Regions from separate parts of the Pseudoalteromonas sp. SG41-5 genome, predicted to be linked through region 1. Evidence: predicted binding sites of a transcription regulator. Region 1 holds the regulator's gene; each other region holds the start of a gene.
The links. Region 1 encodes FliA, which starts transcription of late flagellar genes. Its sites were predicted from a motif close to CTAAAGNTNNNNNNNNNNNNGCCGATA; they were not measured.
Positions count from the first base shown of each region.

Region 2: H5232_RS05580 (VC2046/SO_2500 family protein) is a predicted target of FliA. The motif match lies at 3,074-3,100, and genes of this name have one in related genera.
Region 3: H5232_RS11810 (DUF4402 domain-containing protein) is a predicted target of FliA. The motif match lies at 1,545-1,571, and genes of this name have one in related genera.
Region 4: H5232_RS14335 (flagellin) is a predicted target of FliA. The motif match lies at 2,421-2,447, and genes of this name have one in related genera.

Region 1 is NZ_JACJFH010000010.1:39,361-44,676, reverse strand. Features, by position in the region: gene flhA (flagellar biosynthesis protein FlhA) at 1-27, shown strand, start outside; gene flhF (flagellar biosynthesis protein FlhF) at 51-1,532, shown strand; gene H5232_RS04515 (MinD/ParA family protein) at 1,525-2,385, shown strand; gene H5232_RS04510 (RNA polymerase sigma factor FliA) at 2,412-3,122, shown strand; gene cheY (chemotaxis response regulator CheY) at 3,163-3,546, shown strand; gene H5232_RS04500 (protein phosphatase CheZ) at 3,564-4,328, shown strand; gene H5232_RS04495 (chemotaxis protein CheA) at 4,343-5,316, shown strand, end outside.
Region 2 is NZ_JACJFH010000013.1:36,107-41,422, reverse strand. Features, by position in the region: gene H5232_RS05595 (M28 family metallopeptidase) at 1-859, shown strand, start outside; gene H5232_RS05590 (general glycosylation pathway protein) at 905-1,849, opposite strand; gene H5232_RS05585 (DUF6172 family protein) at 2,056-2,358, opposite strand; gene H5232_RS05580 (VC2046/SO_2500 family protein) at 2,518-3,039, opposite strand; tRNA gene H5232_RS05575 (tRNA-Tyr) at 3,152-3,236, shown strand; tRNA gene H5232_RS05570 (tRNA-Tyr) at 3,286-3,370, shown strand; gene H5232_RS05565 (M48 family metallopeptidase) at 3,409-4,140, opposite strand; gene H5232_RS05560 (ion channel) at 4,226-5,206, shown strand.
Region 3 is NZ_JACJFH010000038.1:33,269-38,584, forward strand. Features, by position in the region: gene galU (UTP--glucose-1-phosphate uridylyltransferase GalU) at 1-751, shown strand, start outside; gene H5232_RS11805 (SPOR domain-containing protein) at 874-1,506, shown strand; gene H5232_RS11810 (DUF4402 domain-containing protein) at 1,627-2,220, shown strand; gene H5232_RS11815 (DUF4402 domain-containing protein) at 2,228-2,695, shown strand; gene H5232_RS11820 (molecular chaperone) at 2,704-3,516, shown strand; gene H5232_RS11825 (hypothetical protein) at 3,610-5,316, shown strand, end outside.
Region 4 is NZ_JACJFH010000054.1:4,174-9,489, reverse strand. Features, by position in the region: gene fliD (flagellar filament capping protein FliD) at 1-811, opposite strand, end outside; gene H5232_RS14340 (flagellar protein FlaG) at 843-1,277, opposite strand; gene H5232_RS14335 (flagellin) at 1,355-2,317, opposite strand; gene H5232_RS14330 (flagellin) at 2,483-3,451, opposite strand; gene H5232_RS14325 (flagellin) at 3,882-4,844, opposite strand; gene flgL (flagellar hook-associated protein FlgL) at 5,193-5,316, opposite strand, start outside.

The sequences.
Region 1 (5,316 bases):
AAGATTGTCAGCTCAGTAGGCCAATAATCGGATTTTAAAGGGGTTGAACCATGAAAATAAAACGTTTTTTTGCTAAAGATATGCGCACCGCACTGAAAGAAGTTAAAGATGAACTCGGTGTAGATGCTGTAATCATGTCAAATAAAAAATTAGCCAATGGGGTAGAGATTGTTGCCGCCGTTGATTATGAAAAAGCAGCCCCGAAAGCACCTGCACAAGCACATGTTGCTACGGCACAAGCACAAACAAATGCTAACTTTGTTAAACCTGCGCCACAACGTTCACAGCCTGAGCCGCAAGCTGCGGTAGCTGATAGCTTACAAGCATTATTAGAGCGCCAATCACCGCGTCCACGTTCACCTGAGCTTGCATCGATGTTTAGCCAGTCAGGGATTGATACATCAACTCAGTATCAACCACAGCAACAACATCAAGCACAGCAAACTCGCCATGAACCACAAGCACATAATGATTTTGCTCGTCGCGATACTGCGTCGCGTCCACAAACGCAAGCACATAGCTTAGGTTTTGATGATGATCTAGAAAGTGGTTTTGATGATTTAGATACTCCGATGCCAACAAAAAGTGCAGCCAAAACAGATGAAATTACCGCTATGCGTGATGAAATGGCAGCGATGCGTCAATTACTTGAGTATCAAGTATCTGGCTTGATGCAACAAGATTTAGCGCGTCGCGACCCTACTCGCGCATGCATGATCGATCGTTTAGTCGGAATGGGTATTGACAGTGAAGTTGCAGAGCAAATGGCCTGTTTTATTCCCGATGATGTGTCACGTCAGCAAGCATGGCAAGCGCTATTGCAAATGGTTGAAAACCAAATGCATACTACAAATAATGAAATACTACGCCAAGGCGGCGTATATGCACTTGTTGGCCCTACTGGGGTTGGTAAAACTACAACCGTGGCAAAACTTGCAGCCCTTGGCGCACAAAAATATGGCGCAGATAAAGTTGCGCTTATTACCACTGATACTTACCGTATTGGCGCTTATGAACAGCTTGCTACTTATGGCCGAATCATCGGTTGTGGTGTAAAACAAGTTAAAGATGCCAATGAATTAGCAGAAGTTTTATATCATTTACGAAATAAGCGTCTAGTATTAATAGATACAGCGGGAATGAGCCAACGTGATTTACGTTTAACTGAGCAGTTAAATACACTAATGCGTAATCAACGTGTCGATATTCGCAATTATTTAGTGCTCAGTGCGACCGCACAAATTAATGTTTTACAAGAAACCGTAAGACACTTTAAGAAGGTACAATTAAGTGGCTGTATTTTCACTAAATTAGACGAATCATTAAGTTTAGGTGAGATTATTAGTATAGCGATTCAAAATCGCCTTCCAATAGGGTATCTTACTAACGGTCAGCGCGTTCCAGAGGACATTCGGGTCGCCAATGCAGAGAAATTAGTAAAAAAAGCAGAACAATTGTATTTAAAAAGAACAAAAGCACAACATTCACGACGCCAAGCAGTAGCGTCAAGCACAGTAGGGATGTATGATTAACACAGTATTAGATCAAGCAAGTGGCCTGCGTAAAATGAGTCAAAACAATAATAACGGCGTTAAAGTTATCGCTGTAACAGGTGGCAAAGGTGGCGTAGGGAAAACTAACGTCTCACTTAACACTGCGATTGCGTTGGGTCAGCTCGGAAACCGAGTGTTAGTACTGGATGCCGATTTGGGTTTAGCAAATTGTGATGTGATGTTAGGACTTAGGGTAGAGCGTAATCTATCTCATGTACTATCAGGTGAATGCGAGCTCGATGAAATTTTAGTTGAAGGGCCTGCAGGAATTAAAATAGTACCAGCGACGTCAGGCTCACAAAGTATGGTGGAACTTTCACCATCAGAACATGCTGGGTTAATTCGCGCTTTTAGTGAATTAAATACCGAATTTGATATATTAATTGTTGATACTGCTGCTGGTATCTCTGACATGGTATTAAGTTTTTCGCGCGCAGCGCAAGATGTCATGGTAGTAGTATGTGATGAACCGAGCTCAATAACTGATGCTTATGCATTAATCAAAGTATTGAGTCGTGAGCACGGTGTGTATAAATTTAAAATCGTTGCTAATATGGTGCGCAGCATGCGTGAAGGCCAGGAACTATTTGCTAAGCTCTCAAAAGTAACGGATCGCTTTTTGGATGTCTCAATGGAATTGGTGGCAACAGTCCCGTATGATGAAAATATGCGTAAAGCAACTCGTCGTCAGAAAGTGATTGTTGATTTATTTCCAAGTTCCCCAGCAGCAATAGCATTTAAAACATTAGCGACAAAAGCAGTTAAATGGCCTATACCTAATCAACCATCTGGTCATTTAGAATTTTTCATAGAAAAATTAGTAAACGGCTAACTATGACGGCATCGGTGAATAAAGCGATGGGATATCAATCGACACAAAATTTAAATGTGATTGTTGAGCGACATGCTTCCTTAGTCAAAAAAGTGGCTTGTCATTTAATCGCTCGTTTACCCGCGAGTGTGCAACTCGATGATTTGATTCAATCGGGGATGATAGGGTTAATTGAAGCATCAAAGAACTTTGATGCGACTAAAGGTGCAAGCTTTGAAACCTTTGCAGGCATTCGTATCCGTGGTGCGATGCTGGATGAAATGCGCCGAGGTGATTGGGCTCCACGCTCAGTGCACCGTAATAGCCGCAGAGTCGCTGAAGCGATTAGTGAGCTAGAAAGCAGCCTGAATCGAGAACCTAAAGACAGTGAAGTTGCTGAAAAACTTGATATTACGCTAGATGAGTACCATCATATTCTTAGTGATGTAAATTCAAGTAAAGTGTTAGGTATAGAAGACTTAGGGGTAGATGAAGATGTTATCACACCAGTGGGACATGATTTAGCACTGGACAAGCCCTTTAATAACGTTAAAAATGAACGCTTTAATCAATCATTATTAACAGCTATACAATCTTTACCTGAACGAGATGGGTTAGTATTGTCGCTGTATTATAACGATGAAATGAATTTAAAAGAGATTGGACATATACTCGATGTAAGTGAATCGCGTGTGAGTCAGATACATGGTCAGGCGATGATTAAGCTCAAAGCAAAAATCAATGACTGGATTAATTAGTAGTAAGTAAATATAGGTTCAGACCTCACCGGAGGATGTTTTGGATAAAAACATGAAAATTCTTGTTGTTGATGATTTTTCGACGATGAGACGTATTATCAAAAATCTGTTAAGAGATTTGGGTTTTACAAATGTACAAGAAGCTGACGATGGCTCAACAGCTTTACCGATGTTGCAGAATCAAGAATTTGATTTTGTAGTTACAGATTGGAACATGCCTGGCATGCAAGGAATCGATCTCTTGCGCGCTATTAGGGCCGATGACAGCCTGAAACACATTCCTGTTTTAATGGTAACAGCAGAAGCTAAAAAAGAACAAATTGTTGCTGCTGCACAAGCTGGTGTTAACGGTTATATCGTTAAACCATTTACAGCTGCAACACTGAAAACCAAATTGGAAAAAGTGTTTGAGCGTTTAGGTTAAATAAATAGGAGAGGCTTATGTCAGCACCTGCTGCGCCTCAGATCAGTTTAGAACAAGCCCGTCAGCTTGTGGTTTACCTTGAAAACGGTGAACAAGATAAAGCTGATCAGTTAATTATTGATGCGGCGTCAAAAGAGCAATCAGAATTATTTGCCGAAGTAGGCAAACTTACGCGTCAGCTTCATGATGCGTTGAAAAATTTTGAGCTTGATACACGTTTAGCTGATTTGACCAAAGATGCACTACCCGACGCGAAGCAGCGTCTTAACTATGTTATGGAAATGACCGAAAACGCTGCTAATAAAACCATGGATGCTGTAGAAGCAAGTTTACCCATTGCCCAACAGCTTGCTGATGACATTTCAGACATTAAACCCACTTGGGATCGTTTAATGAATCGTGAAATTGAGCTAGGTGAATTTAAAACACTTTGCCATAGCTTAGATAAGTTCATGAATAGCTCGCAAACTAAAACGGATGAGTTGCAAGGACTCATGACCAATGTGTTAATGGCACAAGATTTTCAAGATTTAACCGGTCAAGTGATCCGTCGGGTTATCGAGCTTGTTAGAGAAGTAGAAGACAGCTTGATCCACTTGTTGACAGCATTTGGCAGCCAAGATGATAGCGAAACAAAAACAATAGCACCAGTCATTGAAAAACCGCCTGCTGAAAATACACTTGCAGGCCCTGAAGGGCCAATTATTGATAAAGAATCTCGTGATGATGTTGTCTCAGGACAAGATGATGTTGATGATTTATTATCAAGCTTGGGCTTCTAAGAGGAGAAAACTGCATGAGCTTTGAAGTCGATGAAGATATTTTACAAGATTTTCTAGTAGAGGCTGGAGAAATTCTTGAGCTTTTGTCAGAACAGCTGGTGGAGCTTGAAAATAACCCAGATGATACCGAATTACTCAATGCAATTTTCCGTGGTTTTCATACGGTAAAAGGCGGCGCAGGCTTTTTAAGCATGACTGAACTAGTCGATGCTTGCCATGGTGCAGAGAACGTTTTCGATTTATTGCGTCAAGGTGTTCGTAAGGTTAATTCCGAACTGATGGACGTGATCTTGCAAGCACTCGATACTATCAACGAAATGTTTGCGACTATCCAAAGTAGAGAAAAACCAGAACCAGCAAATCCAGAATTACTCGCTGTTTTACATAAATTAGGGCTGCCGCCAACGGCTGAAGAATTAACTGGCAGTGCTGAACCTGCAGGCGATATCCCTGTTGTTGATGCTGATGATATTTTAGATGATTCTGACGATCCATTTGCGCTAGACTCATTATTTGATGGTCAAGTTGATAGCGATCAAAAAGATGTTCAAATCGATGAGATAACAGAAGATGAATTTGAGAGCCTGCTTGATGAGCTCCACGGACAAGGGCAAAGTCCTATAACGCCAACAACCACTGTCAGCAATGAATCATCAAATAGTGATATTACTGATGATGAATTTGATAATTTATTGGATGAATTGCACGGCATTGGTAGCTTCGGTCTAGTAAGTAATAAAGATACTGCAGGCACCGAAAGTGCTGCGCCTAAACCGGCCCAAGCACCTTTAGCACCGACGAAAAGTAATGGTCCAGATGAAATCAGCGATGATGAATTTGAAGCTTTACTTGATGAATTACATGGTAAAGGCAGCGCGCCACAAGCGGTCGCTGAGACTGAGCCAGCACCCGCTAAAAAAGCACCAACACCTGCACCTGCACCTGTTGCCGCAGCTAAGCCAGTGCCCAAACCAGCAGTGTCTGAGCC
Region 2 (5,316 bases), on a different contig from region 1:
GCTATTTAAATCAGCAAACTTGAGCTATCAACAATTAAAGCAACAAGCACTTAACGACGACTTTAAAGCTACTGCGCTTAATTTAACAGCAAACCTTGCATTTAAAAACGAAGTGTCACACGCTAAATCACACAATGTTGTTGCGCAATTAACGGGCAGTGAAGCGCCTGATGAATATATTGTGGTCAGCGCACATTGGGATCATTTTGGCACTAAGCAAACTGATAGCGGGCCAAAAATTTATAATGGTGCAGTTGATAATGCCTCAGGCAGTGCTGCCACAATTGAAATCGCTCGTATATTAAGTAACATGCATAAACAAAAACCGTTTAAGCGCTCGATTATTTTTGCAAACTTTACCGCCGAAGAAACAGGGTTAATTGGCTCAGAGCAATTTGCCAGTGGCGAACTTATCCCTACCAAGCAGATGGTCGCTCTGTTAAATATTGATGGTATGAATGTGCTAGATGGCACCGATTACATACTGCAATACGGTAAAGGTTTATCACAAATGGAAGACTACCTTAGCAAAGCCGCAAGCAAACAAGGCCGTCATGTAAAAATGGATCCCGTGCCACAAAACGGCCTATTCTTCCGTTCAGATCACTTCTCACTAGCTAAACAAGGCGTACCTGGTTTACTGTTTATGAGTTTAGGTGATACAGATCCAGATTATATTGCTCATAAATACCATAAAGAAGCTGATGATTACTCTGCTCAGTGGTCATTAGGTGGTGTAAAACAAGACATCGAGTTAATTGTTGATATCGCATCACAATTGGCAAACAACGGTGATTGGCCAAAATGGCAAGCCGATTCAGATTTTAAAACTCGTCGCGCCCAAGACCGCGCAGAATAAACTAAGTTGAGTTGGGGTAGGCATTCATCGCCTACCCCATTTTTATTAATGCCCTTTCTTATTGCGTTGTGCGCTCAATAATAAGGTTTCGGCTTTTGCCCCTAAATACACATAAATAGCCAGCGCAATCAATAGCCCTACAACCGCCAACATCATATAAATTGCCGGTAATAAATACTGCGACTGCCCCAGCGCTGCCTTAAACATCGTTAATAACGCTTCAATAGACACTGCAATTAAAATAGTTGAAATAAACCGTGTGATAGTGCGCCGCGTTGAACTGTGCCTAAAGATATCTTTATGCATTAAAATTTCTTCTTCGAGAATCGTTTTACCTAAATCAAATATTGCTAATGCGAGGGTGATAAAAATGATGATCGTAAACGGTTCGAGCGGATCATTTTCTATAGAGCGGACAAACAGTAAGCTATAAATATCACCAAACACCCGACCAAGCAAAAATAACACTAAGATAAATAAGCAACTGACAATAATGCCATAACCCGCTTTAAAAAATGGCGTCATCGTGGCGCGAGTACGATCCCCCATAATAAATTCGATTAATTGCGTTAGACATACATCAATCACTAAATAGCGATTTTCGCCATATGAAGCATGTAACGATTTTATTGCTGAAATACATAAGTGATTGGTCGCGATCGAAATATAGGGCGGCGTAAAACGAGTATGTTGCTGCTGTTGGATACCTTGAAAATACGGCCTTTCACTCAAATCCTGTGAATCGCCACGATTATTTAAGGTTTTCATATACTGACGTTTAAAGCAGACATTATTACCTAGCTGCACGCCATTTTTATCTAAACAGTATTGTAATTCTAAAAATGGGTATTGAGCGATTAAGTAACGATTATCTTGTTGTTTTTTAACACCGTCTTCTAAGCTTGCTAGCACTGAGTCAAGTAAGTCGTGGATCACGGTTTGGTATTCTTGGTAACGTTCGACGCTAATGATATAACTCATTCTTGCCATGTGTTTGCTCCTAACTGCATAATTAAAAGTAATAGCAATTACAGAACCAACTTTACAAAAACTTATAAATCAATTAGTTGTATTATTTAAATAAAATAAAAAATCTATTTCGCACCAACCAGGTGCAAAATAAAGTGCTGGACTTACTTTTTTGCAAGCACAAAAAATGGGCTACTTAGCCCATTCTTTCATTAAATCAATTACTTTTAAATTTCATCATCAGAGTCTTGCACTTGACGTTGTGCAGCTCTAGCAATGATTTCAACATAAAACGACTCTAAGCCTTGTTTTTCAATTTCGCTGATTGAGTTGCTAATTTCAGCAACGTGCACCACTTGGGCATCTTCAGCAGTGTTACCAAATTTACAATCAAATGCCCAGTAATCAGCATCAATTGGCAACGTTTTATTACGCTCTCTTTTCAAATACTTTTTTACTTCATGCTTTGCAGCATCTACCATGCGAGGGTATTTGATTTTCTCGTGATTCAGCGTGAATGTTTTCTTCATTACGTTCCTAATTACCTTGATTTAATGATGATGGCAATAATACCAAGTAAATTGGAAATGCCATTTGGGGTCATTATAGCAATTGCATTTAGTTTGTGGATGCTTTTTTTACACTAAAATAAATAAAATATTTTTACCGATAATTATTACAGCTTAATATCACGCTTGGGCAAGGTGTAAGGGTTGATGAAGCTCAGCATTATTAAGGCTATCGTAAAATGCAGCCGCATCCATTTGCGGATGATCCAGCTGTGTTTCTTTATCTAAATGACGCTTTCGCACGACAAGTTCGCAATTATCAATCACCATTAGTGGAATATGGTTTTTATCATCTCTGATCACTAATGGTTCCGGCGCAAGGCACGAGCGTAAACGAATATCTGCCATGCTGCCTTGTTGTAATAGCTGTGCATTATGTTGGCCAATGAGCATATCAAATTCATCTGGAGCCAATGCTTGCTCAGGCCCTGCCCCTAATTGTTCACGTAATTGCGCTTCAGTTGGTGTTGAAGCATGTGCATCAAATGGGGTTTTAGGGAGATGAAATTGACTAAAATCTAACACGTCATGAGAAAGCATTGCCAATAATAATGCAAACTCGCCACGACGGTGTTCTGAGACACTTTTGGCAAGACGATTGTTAAGTTGACTCTCTGTGATTAACAAATCATCGATTTGCATAGACTTTAGCCGATTGCAGTTAGTAATAGATATTTATCGGCTTTATTTAATATTTCTTTAGCTTTTTTCTTTACTTAAATGCTCACTTTGCTATTATCAGCGCCGTTGCATTGGAGGGGTTCCCGAGCGGCCAAAGGGATCAGACTGTAAATCTGACGGCTCAGCCTTCGCTGGTTCGAATCCAGCTCCCTCCACCACTTTTCTTACCGCTAAGTTAAGTGGGGCCAAATGCGACAAAATTAGTGTGGAGGGGTTCCCGAGCGGCCAAAGGGATCAGACTGTAAATCTGACGGCTCAGCCTTCGCTGGTTCGAATCCAGCTCCCTCCACCACTTTTCTTATCTATCAGCAAAACTTTATTCTCGCTAACTCATTCGACTACCCATTGTAAACTCGCACCGTGTTGCTTTAGCCATTTTGTTGCTTGCTTATAATCAGGATAAAACTCACTGACGCGCTGCCAAAATGCGGCACTGTGATTTAAATATTTCAAGTGAGCTAGTTCATGCACAATCACATAATCAATAATACTCTGCGGCGCACTGGCTAATAACAAATTAAAGGTCAATTCTCGTCGTCGATTACAACTGCCCCAACGACGCTTATAAGTATGAATGCGAATACTGCTAGGTAAAGTCTCTGCCATTTGTAGGCAATAAGCATGTACACGCATTTCAATATAATTTTCTAATTGCTCATGTAAAAAACTTTCGAGCAAGGTTTGGTACATTGGCTGCTGATGCTTAACCCGTCCAGAAAGATTTAGCTGTAACACATCTCCCTGCTGATTTTTTACTAGCTGCCATGCGCTGCGCGAGCTGACACCATAAGTCAGTATCACAAGTTGTGAAAAAACCAGTACGCGATTATCTTGTAATGGGTATTGGCGAGTATCAAGCATTTGACTTTGCTTGTTAATTTGCGCATTGATCCAGTCAGTTTTACTTAGCAGCCAGCTTTCAAGTTCCTTTTTAGCAACCCCAACAGGCGCATAAACTGTGACACTTTGTTGCTGGACTTTGATAGCGACAGTTTTGCGGCGGCGACTACGTTTTAATGTATATTCAAACAAACCTAACTCTTGTAATTGACCGACAGTCATTAAACTAATTAACAGGTCACTATAATACCTTGCAAAATAACTGCTAATCTATATCTAAGTAGAATTAAATAAAGCGATATCAAACATGCCTGATAAGCCTTGTTGTCGTTATACCTCTCCCGATGGCCATCATTGTCAAGAAACAGACATGGGTTCAGGTTTTTGTTTTTGGCATGATGCCAAATTTGATAAGTCAGGCTTAGATCTGACCCAAAAATTAGAGCGCTATGCAAAAAAGGGAGGATTATTACAGGGATTGCAATTAAAACGCGCTAACCTTAATGGGCTTAATTTGATAAAACAAGATGATGAGGATGGCTTTGATTTATCTTACAGTAATTTTTATCGTGCAACGCTCACCAACGCTCATCTGTTTAATAATAAAATAGCCCACAGTTCACTGATGAAAGCCAACTTGCACGAAGCAAGCCTGCATTACTGCAACCTACAAGATACAAATTTATTGGGTATAAAACTAAACAACACCCGTATTGATAACATTGAGCTAGGCGCTGAACTATTACAGGAAAAACAAGCTAAAGCAGCGCTTAAACATACAGATAAAAGCGCAGCCCTTGACTTATTTGAACAATCAGAAGAAATATTTCGCAATTTACGTAAAGCATCAGAACAACAAGGCTTATTTGAACTGGCGGGTAATTTCACGTACAAAGAACTGCGGATGCGTCACGCACAATATCCACGAGGTTCAAAAAAACGATTAGCCTCGAGCTGTATTGATATGTTGTGCGGGTATGGTGAAAAGCCTGAAAATGTGATCCGTTTTAGTTTGTCACTGATCATCTGCTGCGCCCTGTGTTATTTTATTTTTGGGGTGATGGATGCTGGTCGTATTATGCAGTTCAATCCGGCGGCAACATTAAGTGATAATTTATTAGCCCTACTTAATAGCTTCTATTTTAGCGTGGTTACTTTTACAACCTTAGGATATGGCGATATTACTCCGGTTGGTTTCTCCCGATTCGTTGCTGCAGTTGAAGCGTTTTGCGGGAGTTTCTCTCTGGCATTATTCGTAGTCGTATTTGTCAAACGTATGACCCGATAATTACCGATTACTTTATCTGCGAAAATAAATAGTTCAGCTAAATACCTGCTATAAAACTGGTTATAAATGATGCTATCATTGCGCACAATGAAACTTAGCGAATTGATTTT
Region 3 (5,316 bases), on a different contig from region 1:
TGCGGGTATTAAAGAAATTGTATTAGTGACTCACTCGAGTAAAAACTCGATTGAAAACCATTTTGATACCAGTTTTGAGCTAGAAGCAACGCTAGAGAAGCGGGTAAAGCGTCAGTTACTTGCTGAAGTACAAGCTATTTGCCCTAAAGATGTGACAATTATTCACGTTCGCCAAGGTGAAGCAAAAGGCTTAGGGCACGCAATCAACTGTGCAGCGCCAATTATTGGTAACGAACCGTTTGTGGTTATTTTACCTGATGTGATCATAGATGATGTTGAAAGTAATCTTAAAAAAGATAATTTAGCTGAAATGATTACTCGCTTTAATACAAACGGTGAGAGCCAAATAATGGTTGAGCCTGTGCCTATGCAGGATGTTGATAAGTTTGGTGTGGTCGATTTAGGCGACGTAAAGCTTGAACAAGGGCAAAGCGCAGCGATCCTTAATATGGTTGAAAAACCTCCTGTGCATAGCGCACCATCAAATTTGGCTGTGGTAGGTCGTTATGTGCTAAGTAAAAATATTTGGCCATTACTTGCAAAAACTCCCGCAGGCGCCGGCGACGAAATTCAGTTAACAGATGCAATTGCGATGCTAATGGAAAAAGAATCTGTTGCTGCTTATGCGATAAAAGGGCGTAGTCATGATTGCGGTAGTAAGTTGGGCTATTTAAAAGCCACTATTGAATTTGCACTGCGTCGTGATGAATTTAAAGATGAGCTAAGTGATTTTATTAAAACCTTAGTTTAAGCTCATTTATTGAGCCTAACTTATAAAAGTGCCTTAGTGGCACTTTTTTATTGCTTAAAAATCCTGAAACTGGCACTGACTTTGCTTATAATATGGCATTATTTATTTTGTGATGCTAACAGATGATGTGTTTTAAAAAGCAAGCTTGGTATACCACAGTGTTGGTTACAGCAACTGTCTGGCTTAGTGGGTGCAGTAGTATTAATGCTAACCCGGTGGAACAGCAGCCTGCATTAATTTCTGATCAACAAGTCAAAGAGTATGTTCAGCAATGGCACTCGCAACAAGAGAGTATTACTCGTTTAGCTGCGATGGAGGAAGACTTGCAACTATTAATAATGGCACTTTCCTCTCAAACTGATATTGCAGAAAACCCAGCGGTGCTTCGCGAAGATAATGTTACGGTGGCTCATTATGCTGAAAAAATACAGATCCCTGATACTGCTAACTCCTCAAAAACTATCGAAAACCGCCCTCTGCCACTGTATGGCAACTCACTGCCAGGCGCGCAACTTGGGCTGTATTTAAAACCGCAAAGAGTGAGAACGCAAATAGCAAGGTTGCAGCAACAATATCCGCAGGCATTTAGCCAATTAGATTTTGTAATGACAGAGCGTCACAATAAAGGCGTTACCTTGTATGGGTTACGAGTTGGGCCATTTCAAAATTATACCGAGGCCAATCTATTTTGTTCATTAGCACAAAATTTAGGCCAAAAATGCCTGAGTGCCCCATTTGTTGGTCAGCCTTTGTAATTAAATAAGCTATTTTTCTGATTTTTCAGTAATTAAGCTTAAAGTAATTGTTCTGAGTGTCGATAATATCTAAGATAGGGGCAACATAGGGTAATGTCCCATCACTTATAAGGATTTAATATGAAATTATCTTTAACTCTTCTGGCAGCAGCAGTTACAGCAAGCTCATTCGCGACTTATGCAACAACCGAAAGCTTTGATGCGAAAGTTAAAGTGCAAAATACTGTCGTTTTAACCAAAGGAAATGACTTAGATTTTGGTACAATTCGAGCGGTTGCAGATCCAGACGGTGTTAACCAAGCTACATTGGTTATAAACCCTGAGCCTACAGCAAGTCCTGTATCGTCTAGAACTGATAACGCACCTGCGATTATTTCAATAATAGAGCAAGGTTCGCCTGCATCTTTTACAGTATCGGAAGTAGTGCCAAATGCTCGTTTATCAATTACTAACCCAACAGCAACAACCCTGAGCTCTAATGGCCAAGGTTTGAATGAGCCAAACTTTACGGTTGGTACTTGGACATACTTTATCACTAGCGGTCCAAATGCAAACGCTTATTATTCATCAGTGACGCCTAATTTAACTGCTGACGGTGATGGCAGTGTATCGTTTAATATTGGTGCAACTCTTTCTACAGCATCAACAATTTCTAGCGAAGCGTACCGAGATACTGAGTATACAGGCACTTTTCAATTAGAAGTTGCTTATTAATTTAATCATGCGTTTTTTGTTGTTATTTGCGATGCTTTCAATACTGTATTCACAGTCAACAAGAGCCGCGAGTATAGAGCAACAAGCGCTTGATTTTGGCACCTTAGTTATTCTTAAAAGTGATCAAATAGGTTCTGTAATTATCAAGGATGATGGTTCGATTAGCACTTCTGGCGAAATCTATATCCTTAAAGAAGGTCGCCCAGCTGAGCTGATACTCACTGACATCCCCCCTGGCACTCGAGTCTCTATGAATTTAGTGGCTCCTGCAACTATGCAACACAATACTAAAGGAAGTAGTAGTGCCGACTTTAGAGTGACCTTAAATGGCTTTCCTAAAGACGCAACAAGCGATGAGTTTAGCGAAGTGCATGTATTTATTGGTGGTAAATTAGAAATAAATACAAGCAGCAAACAATATGTTGACGGCGACTATTCAACAACCACAAACTTAGAAATTTCAGTGGATTATTAAGGATTTAAATGTTTAATAAATTAACCGTGATACTGCTTTTAAGCTTTTGTTTTTTTAGCCAGGCGGTAATGGCGAATTTACTTATTTCTCCTACTCGTATTAGTTTTGATGAGCGTCAACGTACTGCAAAGGTCACAGTGATCAACACCAGTGACGAGTACAAAACTTACCGAGTGCATTGGAGCGAAAAGCAATCCACATCAACCGGAGGGTATGTAACCTTACTTGAGCCGACGGCGACAAGTTTAAGCCCGATGACGCGCTTATCACCAAAGCAAATGCGTTTGGCGCCTGGTGAAAAGCAAACCGTTAAAATTGCAATTCGAAAACCAAAACAGTTAGCAGATGGTGAATATCGTTCGCATTTATTATTTCAGGCGTTGCCAAATGAAAACCCAAATAGTACGAGTTCAATAAAAATTAATATGATCATGAGCTACAGTATTCCAGTCATCCTTCGTGAACATGCTGAAGTACCAAAAGTACTCATTGAGCAAGCGCAAGTGATTAAAAACCAGGGCAACCAACGACTACAATTTAAATTAAAACTCAATCGTGAAACTCACTTTAGCAGTTATGGTAAATTAACCGCGTTTTATCAACAAAATGCTAATGCTAAGCTGGAAGCTATCGCTGAAATTGGCAATTTAAGTATTTACTCGGATGTAAAAAATGCCGAGGTAATGTTGAGTTTATTTAGTGATAAAACCCTAGATAAGCCTGGTACTGTTATTTTTAAATATATCGGTGCAGATGAATATCAAGACATAAATTTTGCCGAGTATGCTTTAGCGATTAGTCCAAAAATGCTGCAACTTTAACTCTTCATGACCAAGAATACAGGGCTAAAGTGCATTACACTATGGCTAAGTTTATGCCTTAGTAACAATGCATTCGCGACTAATAACGTAACTGTGAATGATGCATTAAAAACACTTCGCAAGATTGAAGCTAAATTAACCGACTTACCAACAGCTTCTCAGCCTAGCGTTAACAGCCCTGTTGCGTCAAACCAACCGCGGATCGCAAGCGGTGAGTTTTTATTATTTTCGTTGTCTTTAAATGATTACTACTTAGGCGAAGTGTTCGCTTTAAAAAGTGATCAGGGTATTCAACTTGGCCTTAGTAGCCTAGCTGATATATTGCAATTTGGAATAGATGTTGATCTTGTAACTCGTTCTGCTCAAGGCTGGTATCGAGATCAACAGCCTTTCATTTTAGATGCCAGCACCCTGCCTGCAACACTGATAACTGACGCAGGTATGCTTGAACTAACGGCTGCTGATATTAGCATTGATGATGACATGTATATTGAAATGGCGCAGTTAAAAGAGGTTTTTGGGCTGCAATTTACAGTCGATTATGGTGATTTAGAAATAGAGTTAAGTTCGGCCATCTTATTACCAATTGAACAACAGCGAGAACGCCATGGTAGAAGGCTTAACCCCTCGAATCGTAATGCCAAGCCCACCTTGCCTTGGAAAGCCAGCCCGTATCAAGCGCTTTCATCACCTGTTGCTGATTTACAATTAAACTACAGTGCTGATAAAAATCAAAATAGAACAAGTTACTCATTATTAGGTGCACAAGACTTTGCTTATTTATCTGCCGAATACTTTTTATCTGGTCGCGAGGGCGATTTACTCAGCGATTCGCGTTTAACATTTACTAAGCAAGACCCGCAAAGCTCATTACTGGGAGTGTTAGCAGCCAGTGAAGTTGAGTTTGGTGATGTAACGGCCACACAAGTTGGCAGCCGTTACAACAGTCAGTATGGTCGTGGTATTAAGTTTTCAAACCGCGGACTGACTCAACAATTTGATAGTAACCGTATTAATTTAAGTGGTCCGATTCAGTTAGGCTGGGACGTTGAGCTTTATCGTAACGGCGTATTGATTGCGCAGCAATTAAGCTTATCAGATGGTCGTTATATTTTTGATAATGTTGATTTGTTTTATGGTGAGAATAACTTCGAGCTTATTTTTTATGGTCCTCAAGGGCAGGTCGAGCGAAAAAGCGAATATTATTTTATTGATAGTAACCAATTAGCACAAGGTGAAGGATTTTATGAACTATCAGTCTCTGAGCAGGGTAAAAAATTGCTTGGCAATACAGCCTTCAATAATGACAGCACGGGCTGGCAAATAGCAGGGCGCTACGAGCAAGGTATTACAGACGACTTCTCGATATATACCGCTGCATTGGCACAAAAAAGAACACATGACGACCTACAACACATGTCACTGGGGACTAACCTTAGCTTATTTAGCGCTCTGTTATTAAACTTAGATTACCAGAAAAATAATCAACATGAACAAGAGCTTGAACTTACAGCACGCACGCAATTTGCTGATCAATCTTTACTTTTTAGCGCAACGAATCGAACCGATGAATTAAAACAAAAATACGACAGCTATCAGTTTGATATGGCTGGCGAGTTGATGCAAAACAGTTACGGGCGGCTAAACTACCAAAACAATTTATTGTATCAAACATCAGATAACCGAGGCATCTATAAGCAAGCACAGAACCGTTTGAATTATGCGATTGCAGGCCTAGCTTTGAGCAACCAATTACAATGGCAACAAAGTAATAATGTTGAATCAGTGTATGGCTCAACA
Region 4 (5,316 bases), on a different contig from region 1:
CCGTCTCTCCATCAACGCTTTGTCGTTTAGCGGTGATCGTCATATCTTGTACAGCATCTTTAAACGTATTGGTGTCATTGGTAATCTCAATACCATCAACTTTAATTACTGCGCTTTTTGCTTTATTTTCATCTGCTATACCAATACCACCGCTATTAGGAGCTCCACCATTAGCATCAGTGGATACATTATCAAGCTCAGCATTATCATTGGTGATTACCAAGTCATTATTAGCGCCACTTACACTTGAAGTAAGAACCAACTTTGACTCTGTACCAGTATTTATTATATTTGCTGTTACACCAAAATTATCATCCGAGTCATTAATTGCGTCACGCAAATCAGCTAATGTCGCACCTGCATCGAGAGTTAGATCAAAGCTTTTGTCTCCAGCAGCAAATGACAAGGTGCCTCCAGAAGCAGTAACCACATCATCCGTTGCCGTAAACAAACCAGCATTTGATGTCGCGCGACTGCCTTGAGCAAGTGCTAAAACTTCAATTTTAAAATTACCAGGCGTAATATCTTTTGTCGGTGTAACAGCAATTAAATCGCCGTCGTCACTAGTAGGTTGGCTAATATTGGCTATGCGTTTATTAAAATTATCAGGATCTGCTAGCTTTTTTATTGTGTCTTGTAGCTTGGATAACGCAGACTTGATCTCTCCGATTGAAGATAATTCAACTTCTAACGACTTGTCCTTTTTTGCAAAGGCATTCATTTTTGGAACATTTTCGGCATCAACAGATGCTTTAATGATACTTTCGAGATCCAGCCCAGATCCAATACCTGCGGATGTTATAAGTGGCATACTTCTCTCCTACTATCTGTTCCAAAAAATATTATACAGTTTGATTTAGTAACAAACCTTTGTTAGTTAGTTTATCGGCAAATTCATCTAAAGCTTTAGCAACTTCTCTAAACTCTTCAGTTGGAATTTCACGAATAACTTCTTCGCTTGTTTTATCAAACACTTTAATTATTGGTGGATCACCCTGCTCATCAAATTCAAATTTTAAATTTGTTGCCGTCACAGGAATATATTTATTTAATTTCTCTAAGTTTTCTTTCACTTCGTCGATCAGTGCTTTTCTTTCACTTTCAGAATCAAGTTGCTGACTATTATCAACAAGTGCGGGCTCTCTACCAGCAATTTTTGTACCAGCTTTTTCAACAGTTGCTTTTTTACTTGCTTCGTTTAACTCATTTTTATTTGTAAAAGATGAATTAGCGGTGAAGTTTTCACTCGATTTAATTATTCCACCTAAGTCAGCCATAATAGCTCTCCTTCAAAATACAAACAAAGTATAAGTCATTATCGAGACAATATCTCAATAATGACCTAATTAACCGTCTAGCCTAGTAACGATAATGCTACTTGTGGACGCTGGTTTGCTTGACTCAAAATAGATTGGCTTGCTTGTTGTAATATTTGAGATTTAGTCAAATTAGCTGTTTCGGCAGCGAAATCAGTATCTTTAATACGTGACTTAGCAGCACTCAAGTTTTCTGAAATGTTAGATTGGTTACGAATAGTTGATTGAAAACGATTTTGCACAGCACCGAGTTCGGCACGCTTTTTATCAACTACTGCAATCATTGCATCCATACCAGCCATTACCGCTTGTGCGTTAGCTTGAGAAGATACACTAATACCACTTGCTGTAAATACAGTTGCAAAGTCGGTATTATCAGCTGAAGCACCAACCTGTGAACTAATTGTTCCCGCAGTAGCACTTAAGCTTGCACCTGTCACAGCACTTGCTACACCTGCAATACCTGACATAGTAAAGCCATTATTACCCGCAACCGAGTTTGCAGTGCCACCAACAGAAGCCATACTAAAGCTAATATTCTGTACAGCATCAGCACCAACTTGGAAGTTAGCTGAGAATGAACCATCTAGGAGATTTTGACCACCAAATGTTGTATCTGCAGCAACACGATTCACTTCTTCTGATAATGAACGAATTTCTTCTTGTACTGCTAAACGATCTTCATCTGTATTTGAACCGTTTGAAGCTTGTTGAGCAAGAGTACGAATACGCTGGAACATTGACGTAGTCTCATCAAGTGCGCCTTCAGCAGTCTGCGCAAGTGAGATCCCATCATTAGCATTTCGGTTACCTTGATTCAAACCATTTATTTGACTAGTTAAACGGTTAGATATTTGCATGCCTGCAGCATCATCTTTTGCACTATTAATGCGAAAACCTGATGATAGACGTTGAAAGGATGTATCGAGCTGGTTACCAGATTTCATCAACTGGCGTTGTGCGTTCAATGAACTCACATTAGTATTTACATATAAAGCCATAATAGCCTCCGCTTTATCATTTTAAATAGAATAACAACGGGATACCCCTACCCTGTTATTACTCCAGACTGAGAGTCCTAGATTTTTAGTTCTCTAAGTCAGTTATCGTCAGATAAAACGGAAACTTTAGCTTTATTTATAAATTTTTAACAACGTTATACTATTCTAACCCTGTAACAAGCTTAATGCAGCCTGAGGCCTTTGATTTGCTTGGCCTAATATTGTTTGGCTCGCTTGTTGTAAAATTTGGTTTTTAGTTAAGTTAGCTGTCTCCATTGCAAAATCAGCATCTTTAATTCTTGATTTAGCAGAGGCTAAATTTTCAGAAATATTAGCTTGATTTCGTATTGTCGACTGAAAACGGTTTTGTACCGCACCTAATTCAGCGCGTTTTTTATCAACCACCGCTATTAGAGAATCCATACCCGCAAACACAGCCTGTGCATTTACTTGTGATGACACACTAATACCTGCAGCTGTAAATACAGAAGAAAAATCTAATGTTGTTGATGCCGTTGCGCCATCAACTGAGCTTACATTAGCTGCGAGCGTTGAAAGTGCTTTACCACCCACGGCTGAAGCAACACCGGCAACACCTGATATAGTAAAACCACCATTAGCAGCAAGAGAATTAGCTGTATCGCCAACAGACTGCATACTAAAACCAATAGTCTGTACAGCATCAGCACCAACCTGAAAGCTTGCAGAATAAGAGCCATCCAATAAATTTTGACCACCGAATGTAGTGTCCGTGGCAATTCGGTTAACCTCATCAGATAACTGTCTAATCTCTTCTTGGATAGCGAGCCTATCTTCATCTGTATTAGAGCCATTTGCTGATTGCTGAGCAAGTGTTCGGATACGTTGAAATGTAGAAGTAATTTCATCAAGCGCACCTTCAGCTGTTTGTGCCAGCGAGATACCGTCATTCGCATTACGGTTGCCTTGGTTTAAACCCAAGATTTGCGATTGCAAACGATCCGATATTTGTAAACCAGCAGCATCATCCGCCGCGCTGTTAATACGCAGACCAGATGATAAACGTTTAAAGGAAGTATCTAAGTCGTTGCCAGTTCTTTCAAGCTGTCTTTGCGCATTAAGCGCGCTGACATTCGTATTTACAAATAAAGCCATAATAAACTCTCTTCTTATCTGTCAAATTAAAGCCACTCTTTAATTTAATGAGTGGAATTTTGACAAAGTGACCTGTTACTACAGTCAAGTTAAGTTGACTGGGGGCAATAAACTGCCACTTTGCAGATTAATTTAAATCGTAATAAGTATTCAGCAATCTTTAGGCCAACTTTATAGATAGAGTTGCATTGAATTATAAAAAACGAGAAAAGGGCCTATAAGGCCCTTTGAAGATAAGTTTGAGAGTGGGTATGCCTAACACTTACTATTGGCATAGTTTGTGCTTTAACAATTATGTTCTTACAAATGTTAGAACAATACAGGATTTTTAAGCGCCTCCGCTTTATCAATCCGTTTCAGCGCCTTTGTTAATACCCCATTAAACAAAGGCGCTACATTCTTAGTCAATTAATTGACTATTTCCAACCAATTATCCTAGAAGACTTAATGCAGCCTGTGGACGTTGATTAGCCTGACTAAGAATTGTTTGGCTAGCCTGTTGTAGAATCTGCATTTTTGTTAAGTTTGCAGTTTCTTGCGCAAAGTCTGTATCTTTAATACGTGATTTTGCAGCACTTAGGTTTTCTGAAATATTTGACTGGTTACGAATCGTTGATTGAAAACGATTTTGTACCGCACCCAGCTCAGCGCGTTTTTTATCAACAACCGCGATTAATGAATCCATGCCGGCCATTACCGCTTGCGCATTCGCTTGTGAAGATACGCTTATGCCGCTTGCTGTAAATACCGCAGCAAAACCTGTAGCATCAGCTGATGAACCTACTTGCGAACTAATTGTTCCAGCTGTAGCACTTAAACTTGCGCCTGTTACCGCACTGGCAACCCCTGCAATACCTGACATGGTAAAACCGTTATTACCAGCGATTGAGTTAGCCGTACCGCCAACTGACGCCATACTAAAGCTGATATTCTGTACAGCATCTGCGCCAACTTGGAAATTCGCGGAGAAAGAACCGTCTAAAAGGTTTTGACCACCAAACGTTGTATCTGCTGCAACACGATTTACTTCTTCAGATAATGAACGAATCTCTTCTTGCACCGCTAAACGGTCTTCATCAGTATTTGAACCATTTGCTGCTTGCTGTGATAATGTTCTGATACGTTGGAACATTGATGTTACTTCATCTAATGCACCCTCAGCTGTTTGTGCTAATGAAATACCATCGTTTGCGTTACGGTTACCTTGGTTCAAACCGTTAATTTGTGATGTTAAACGGTCAGAAATTTGTAGACCTGCCGCATCATCTTTCGCACTGTTAATACGAAAACCTGATGATAAACGTTGGAATGATGTATCCAGTGCATTACCAGAATTATTTAATTGTCTTTGTGCGTTTAACGCGCTAACATTTGTATTTACATATAAAGCCATGATATCTCTCCAGAAGTAAACTTATCATTTACTCTCAAACTTACTAGATTAAGCAGTGGTTGTTATTTACAACGCTTTGCTTGGTTAATTAAGTTATCGGTCTAGCAAAAAAATCCTTTAGCTTTTTTTTTTATTTTTTTCCATTATTTTTTAAGCTCATGTAATTTAATGAATTTTATAGTGACTAAATTAATAAAGCTCATTAAAAAACTAAAAGGATTATTGTGCAGGTCTTTTTCTTCAGGAAATTATTAAGCTGTTAAATAGTAAGGAGATGATCTTAAAAGGCTGGAAAAATACGAGAGTAAGGCAATATATTGCCTTACTCTTGATGTTCTTATAACTTACTTATAAGTAATCGAACAGTGATAATTTAGCTAAGCGGCCAAAAGTTGCCTGCGACGCTTGCAGTGCAGTTTCTTGCTTCGTGAGTTCAGTAATAGCCTCAGCCATATCAAGTTCAATTAAATCT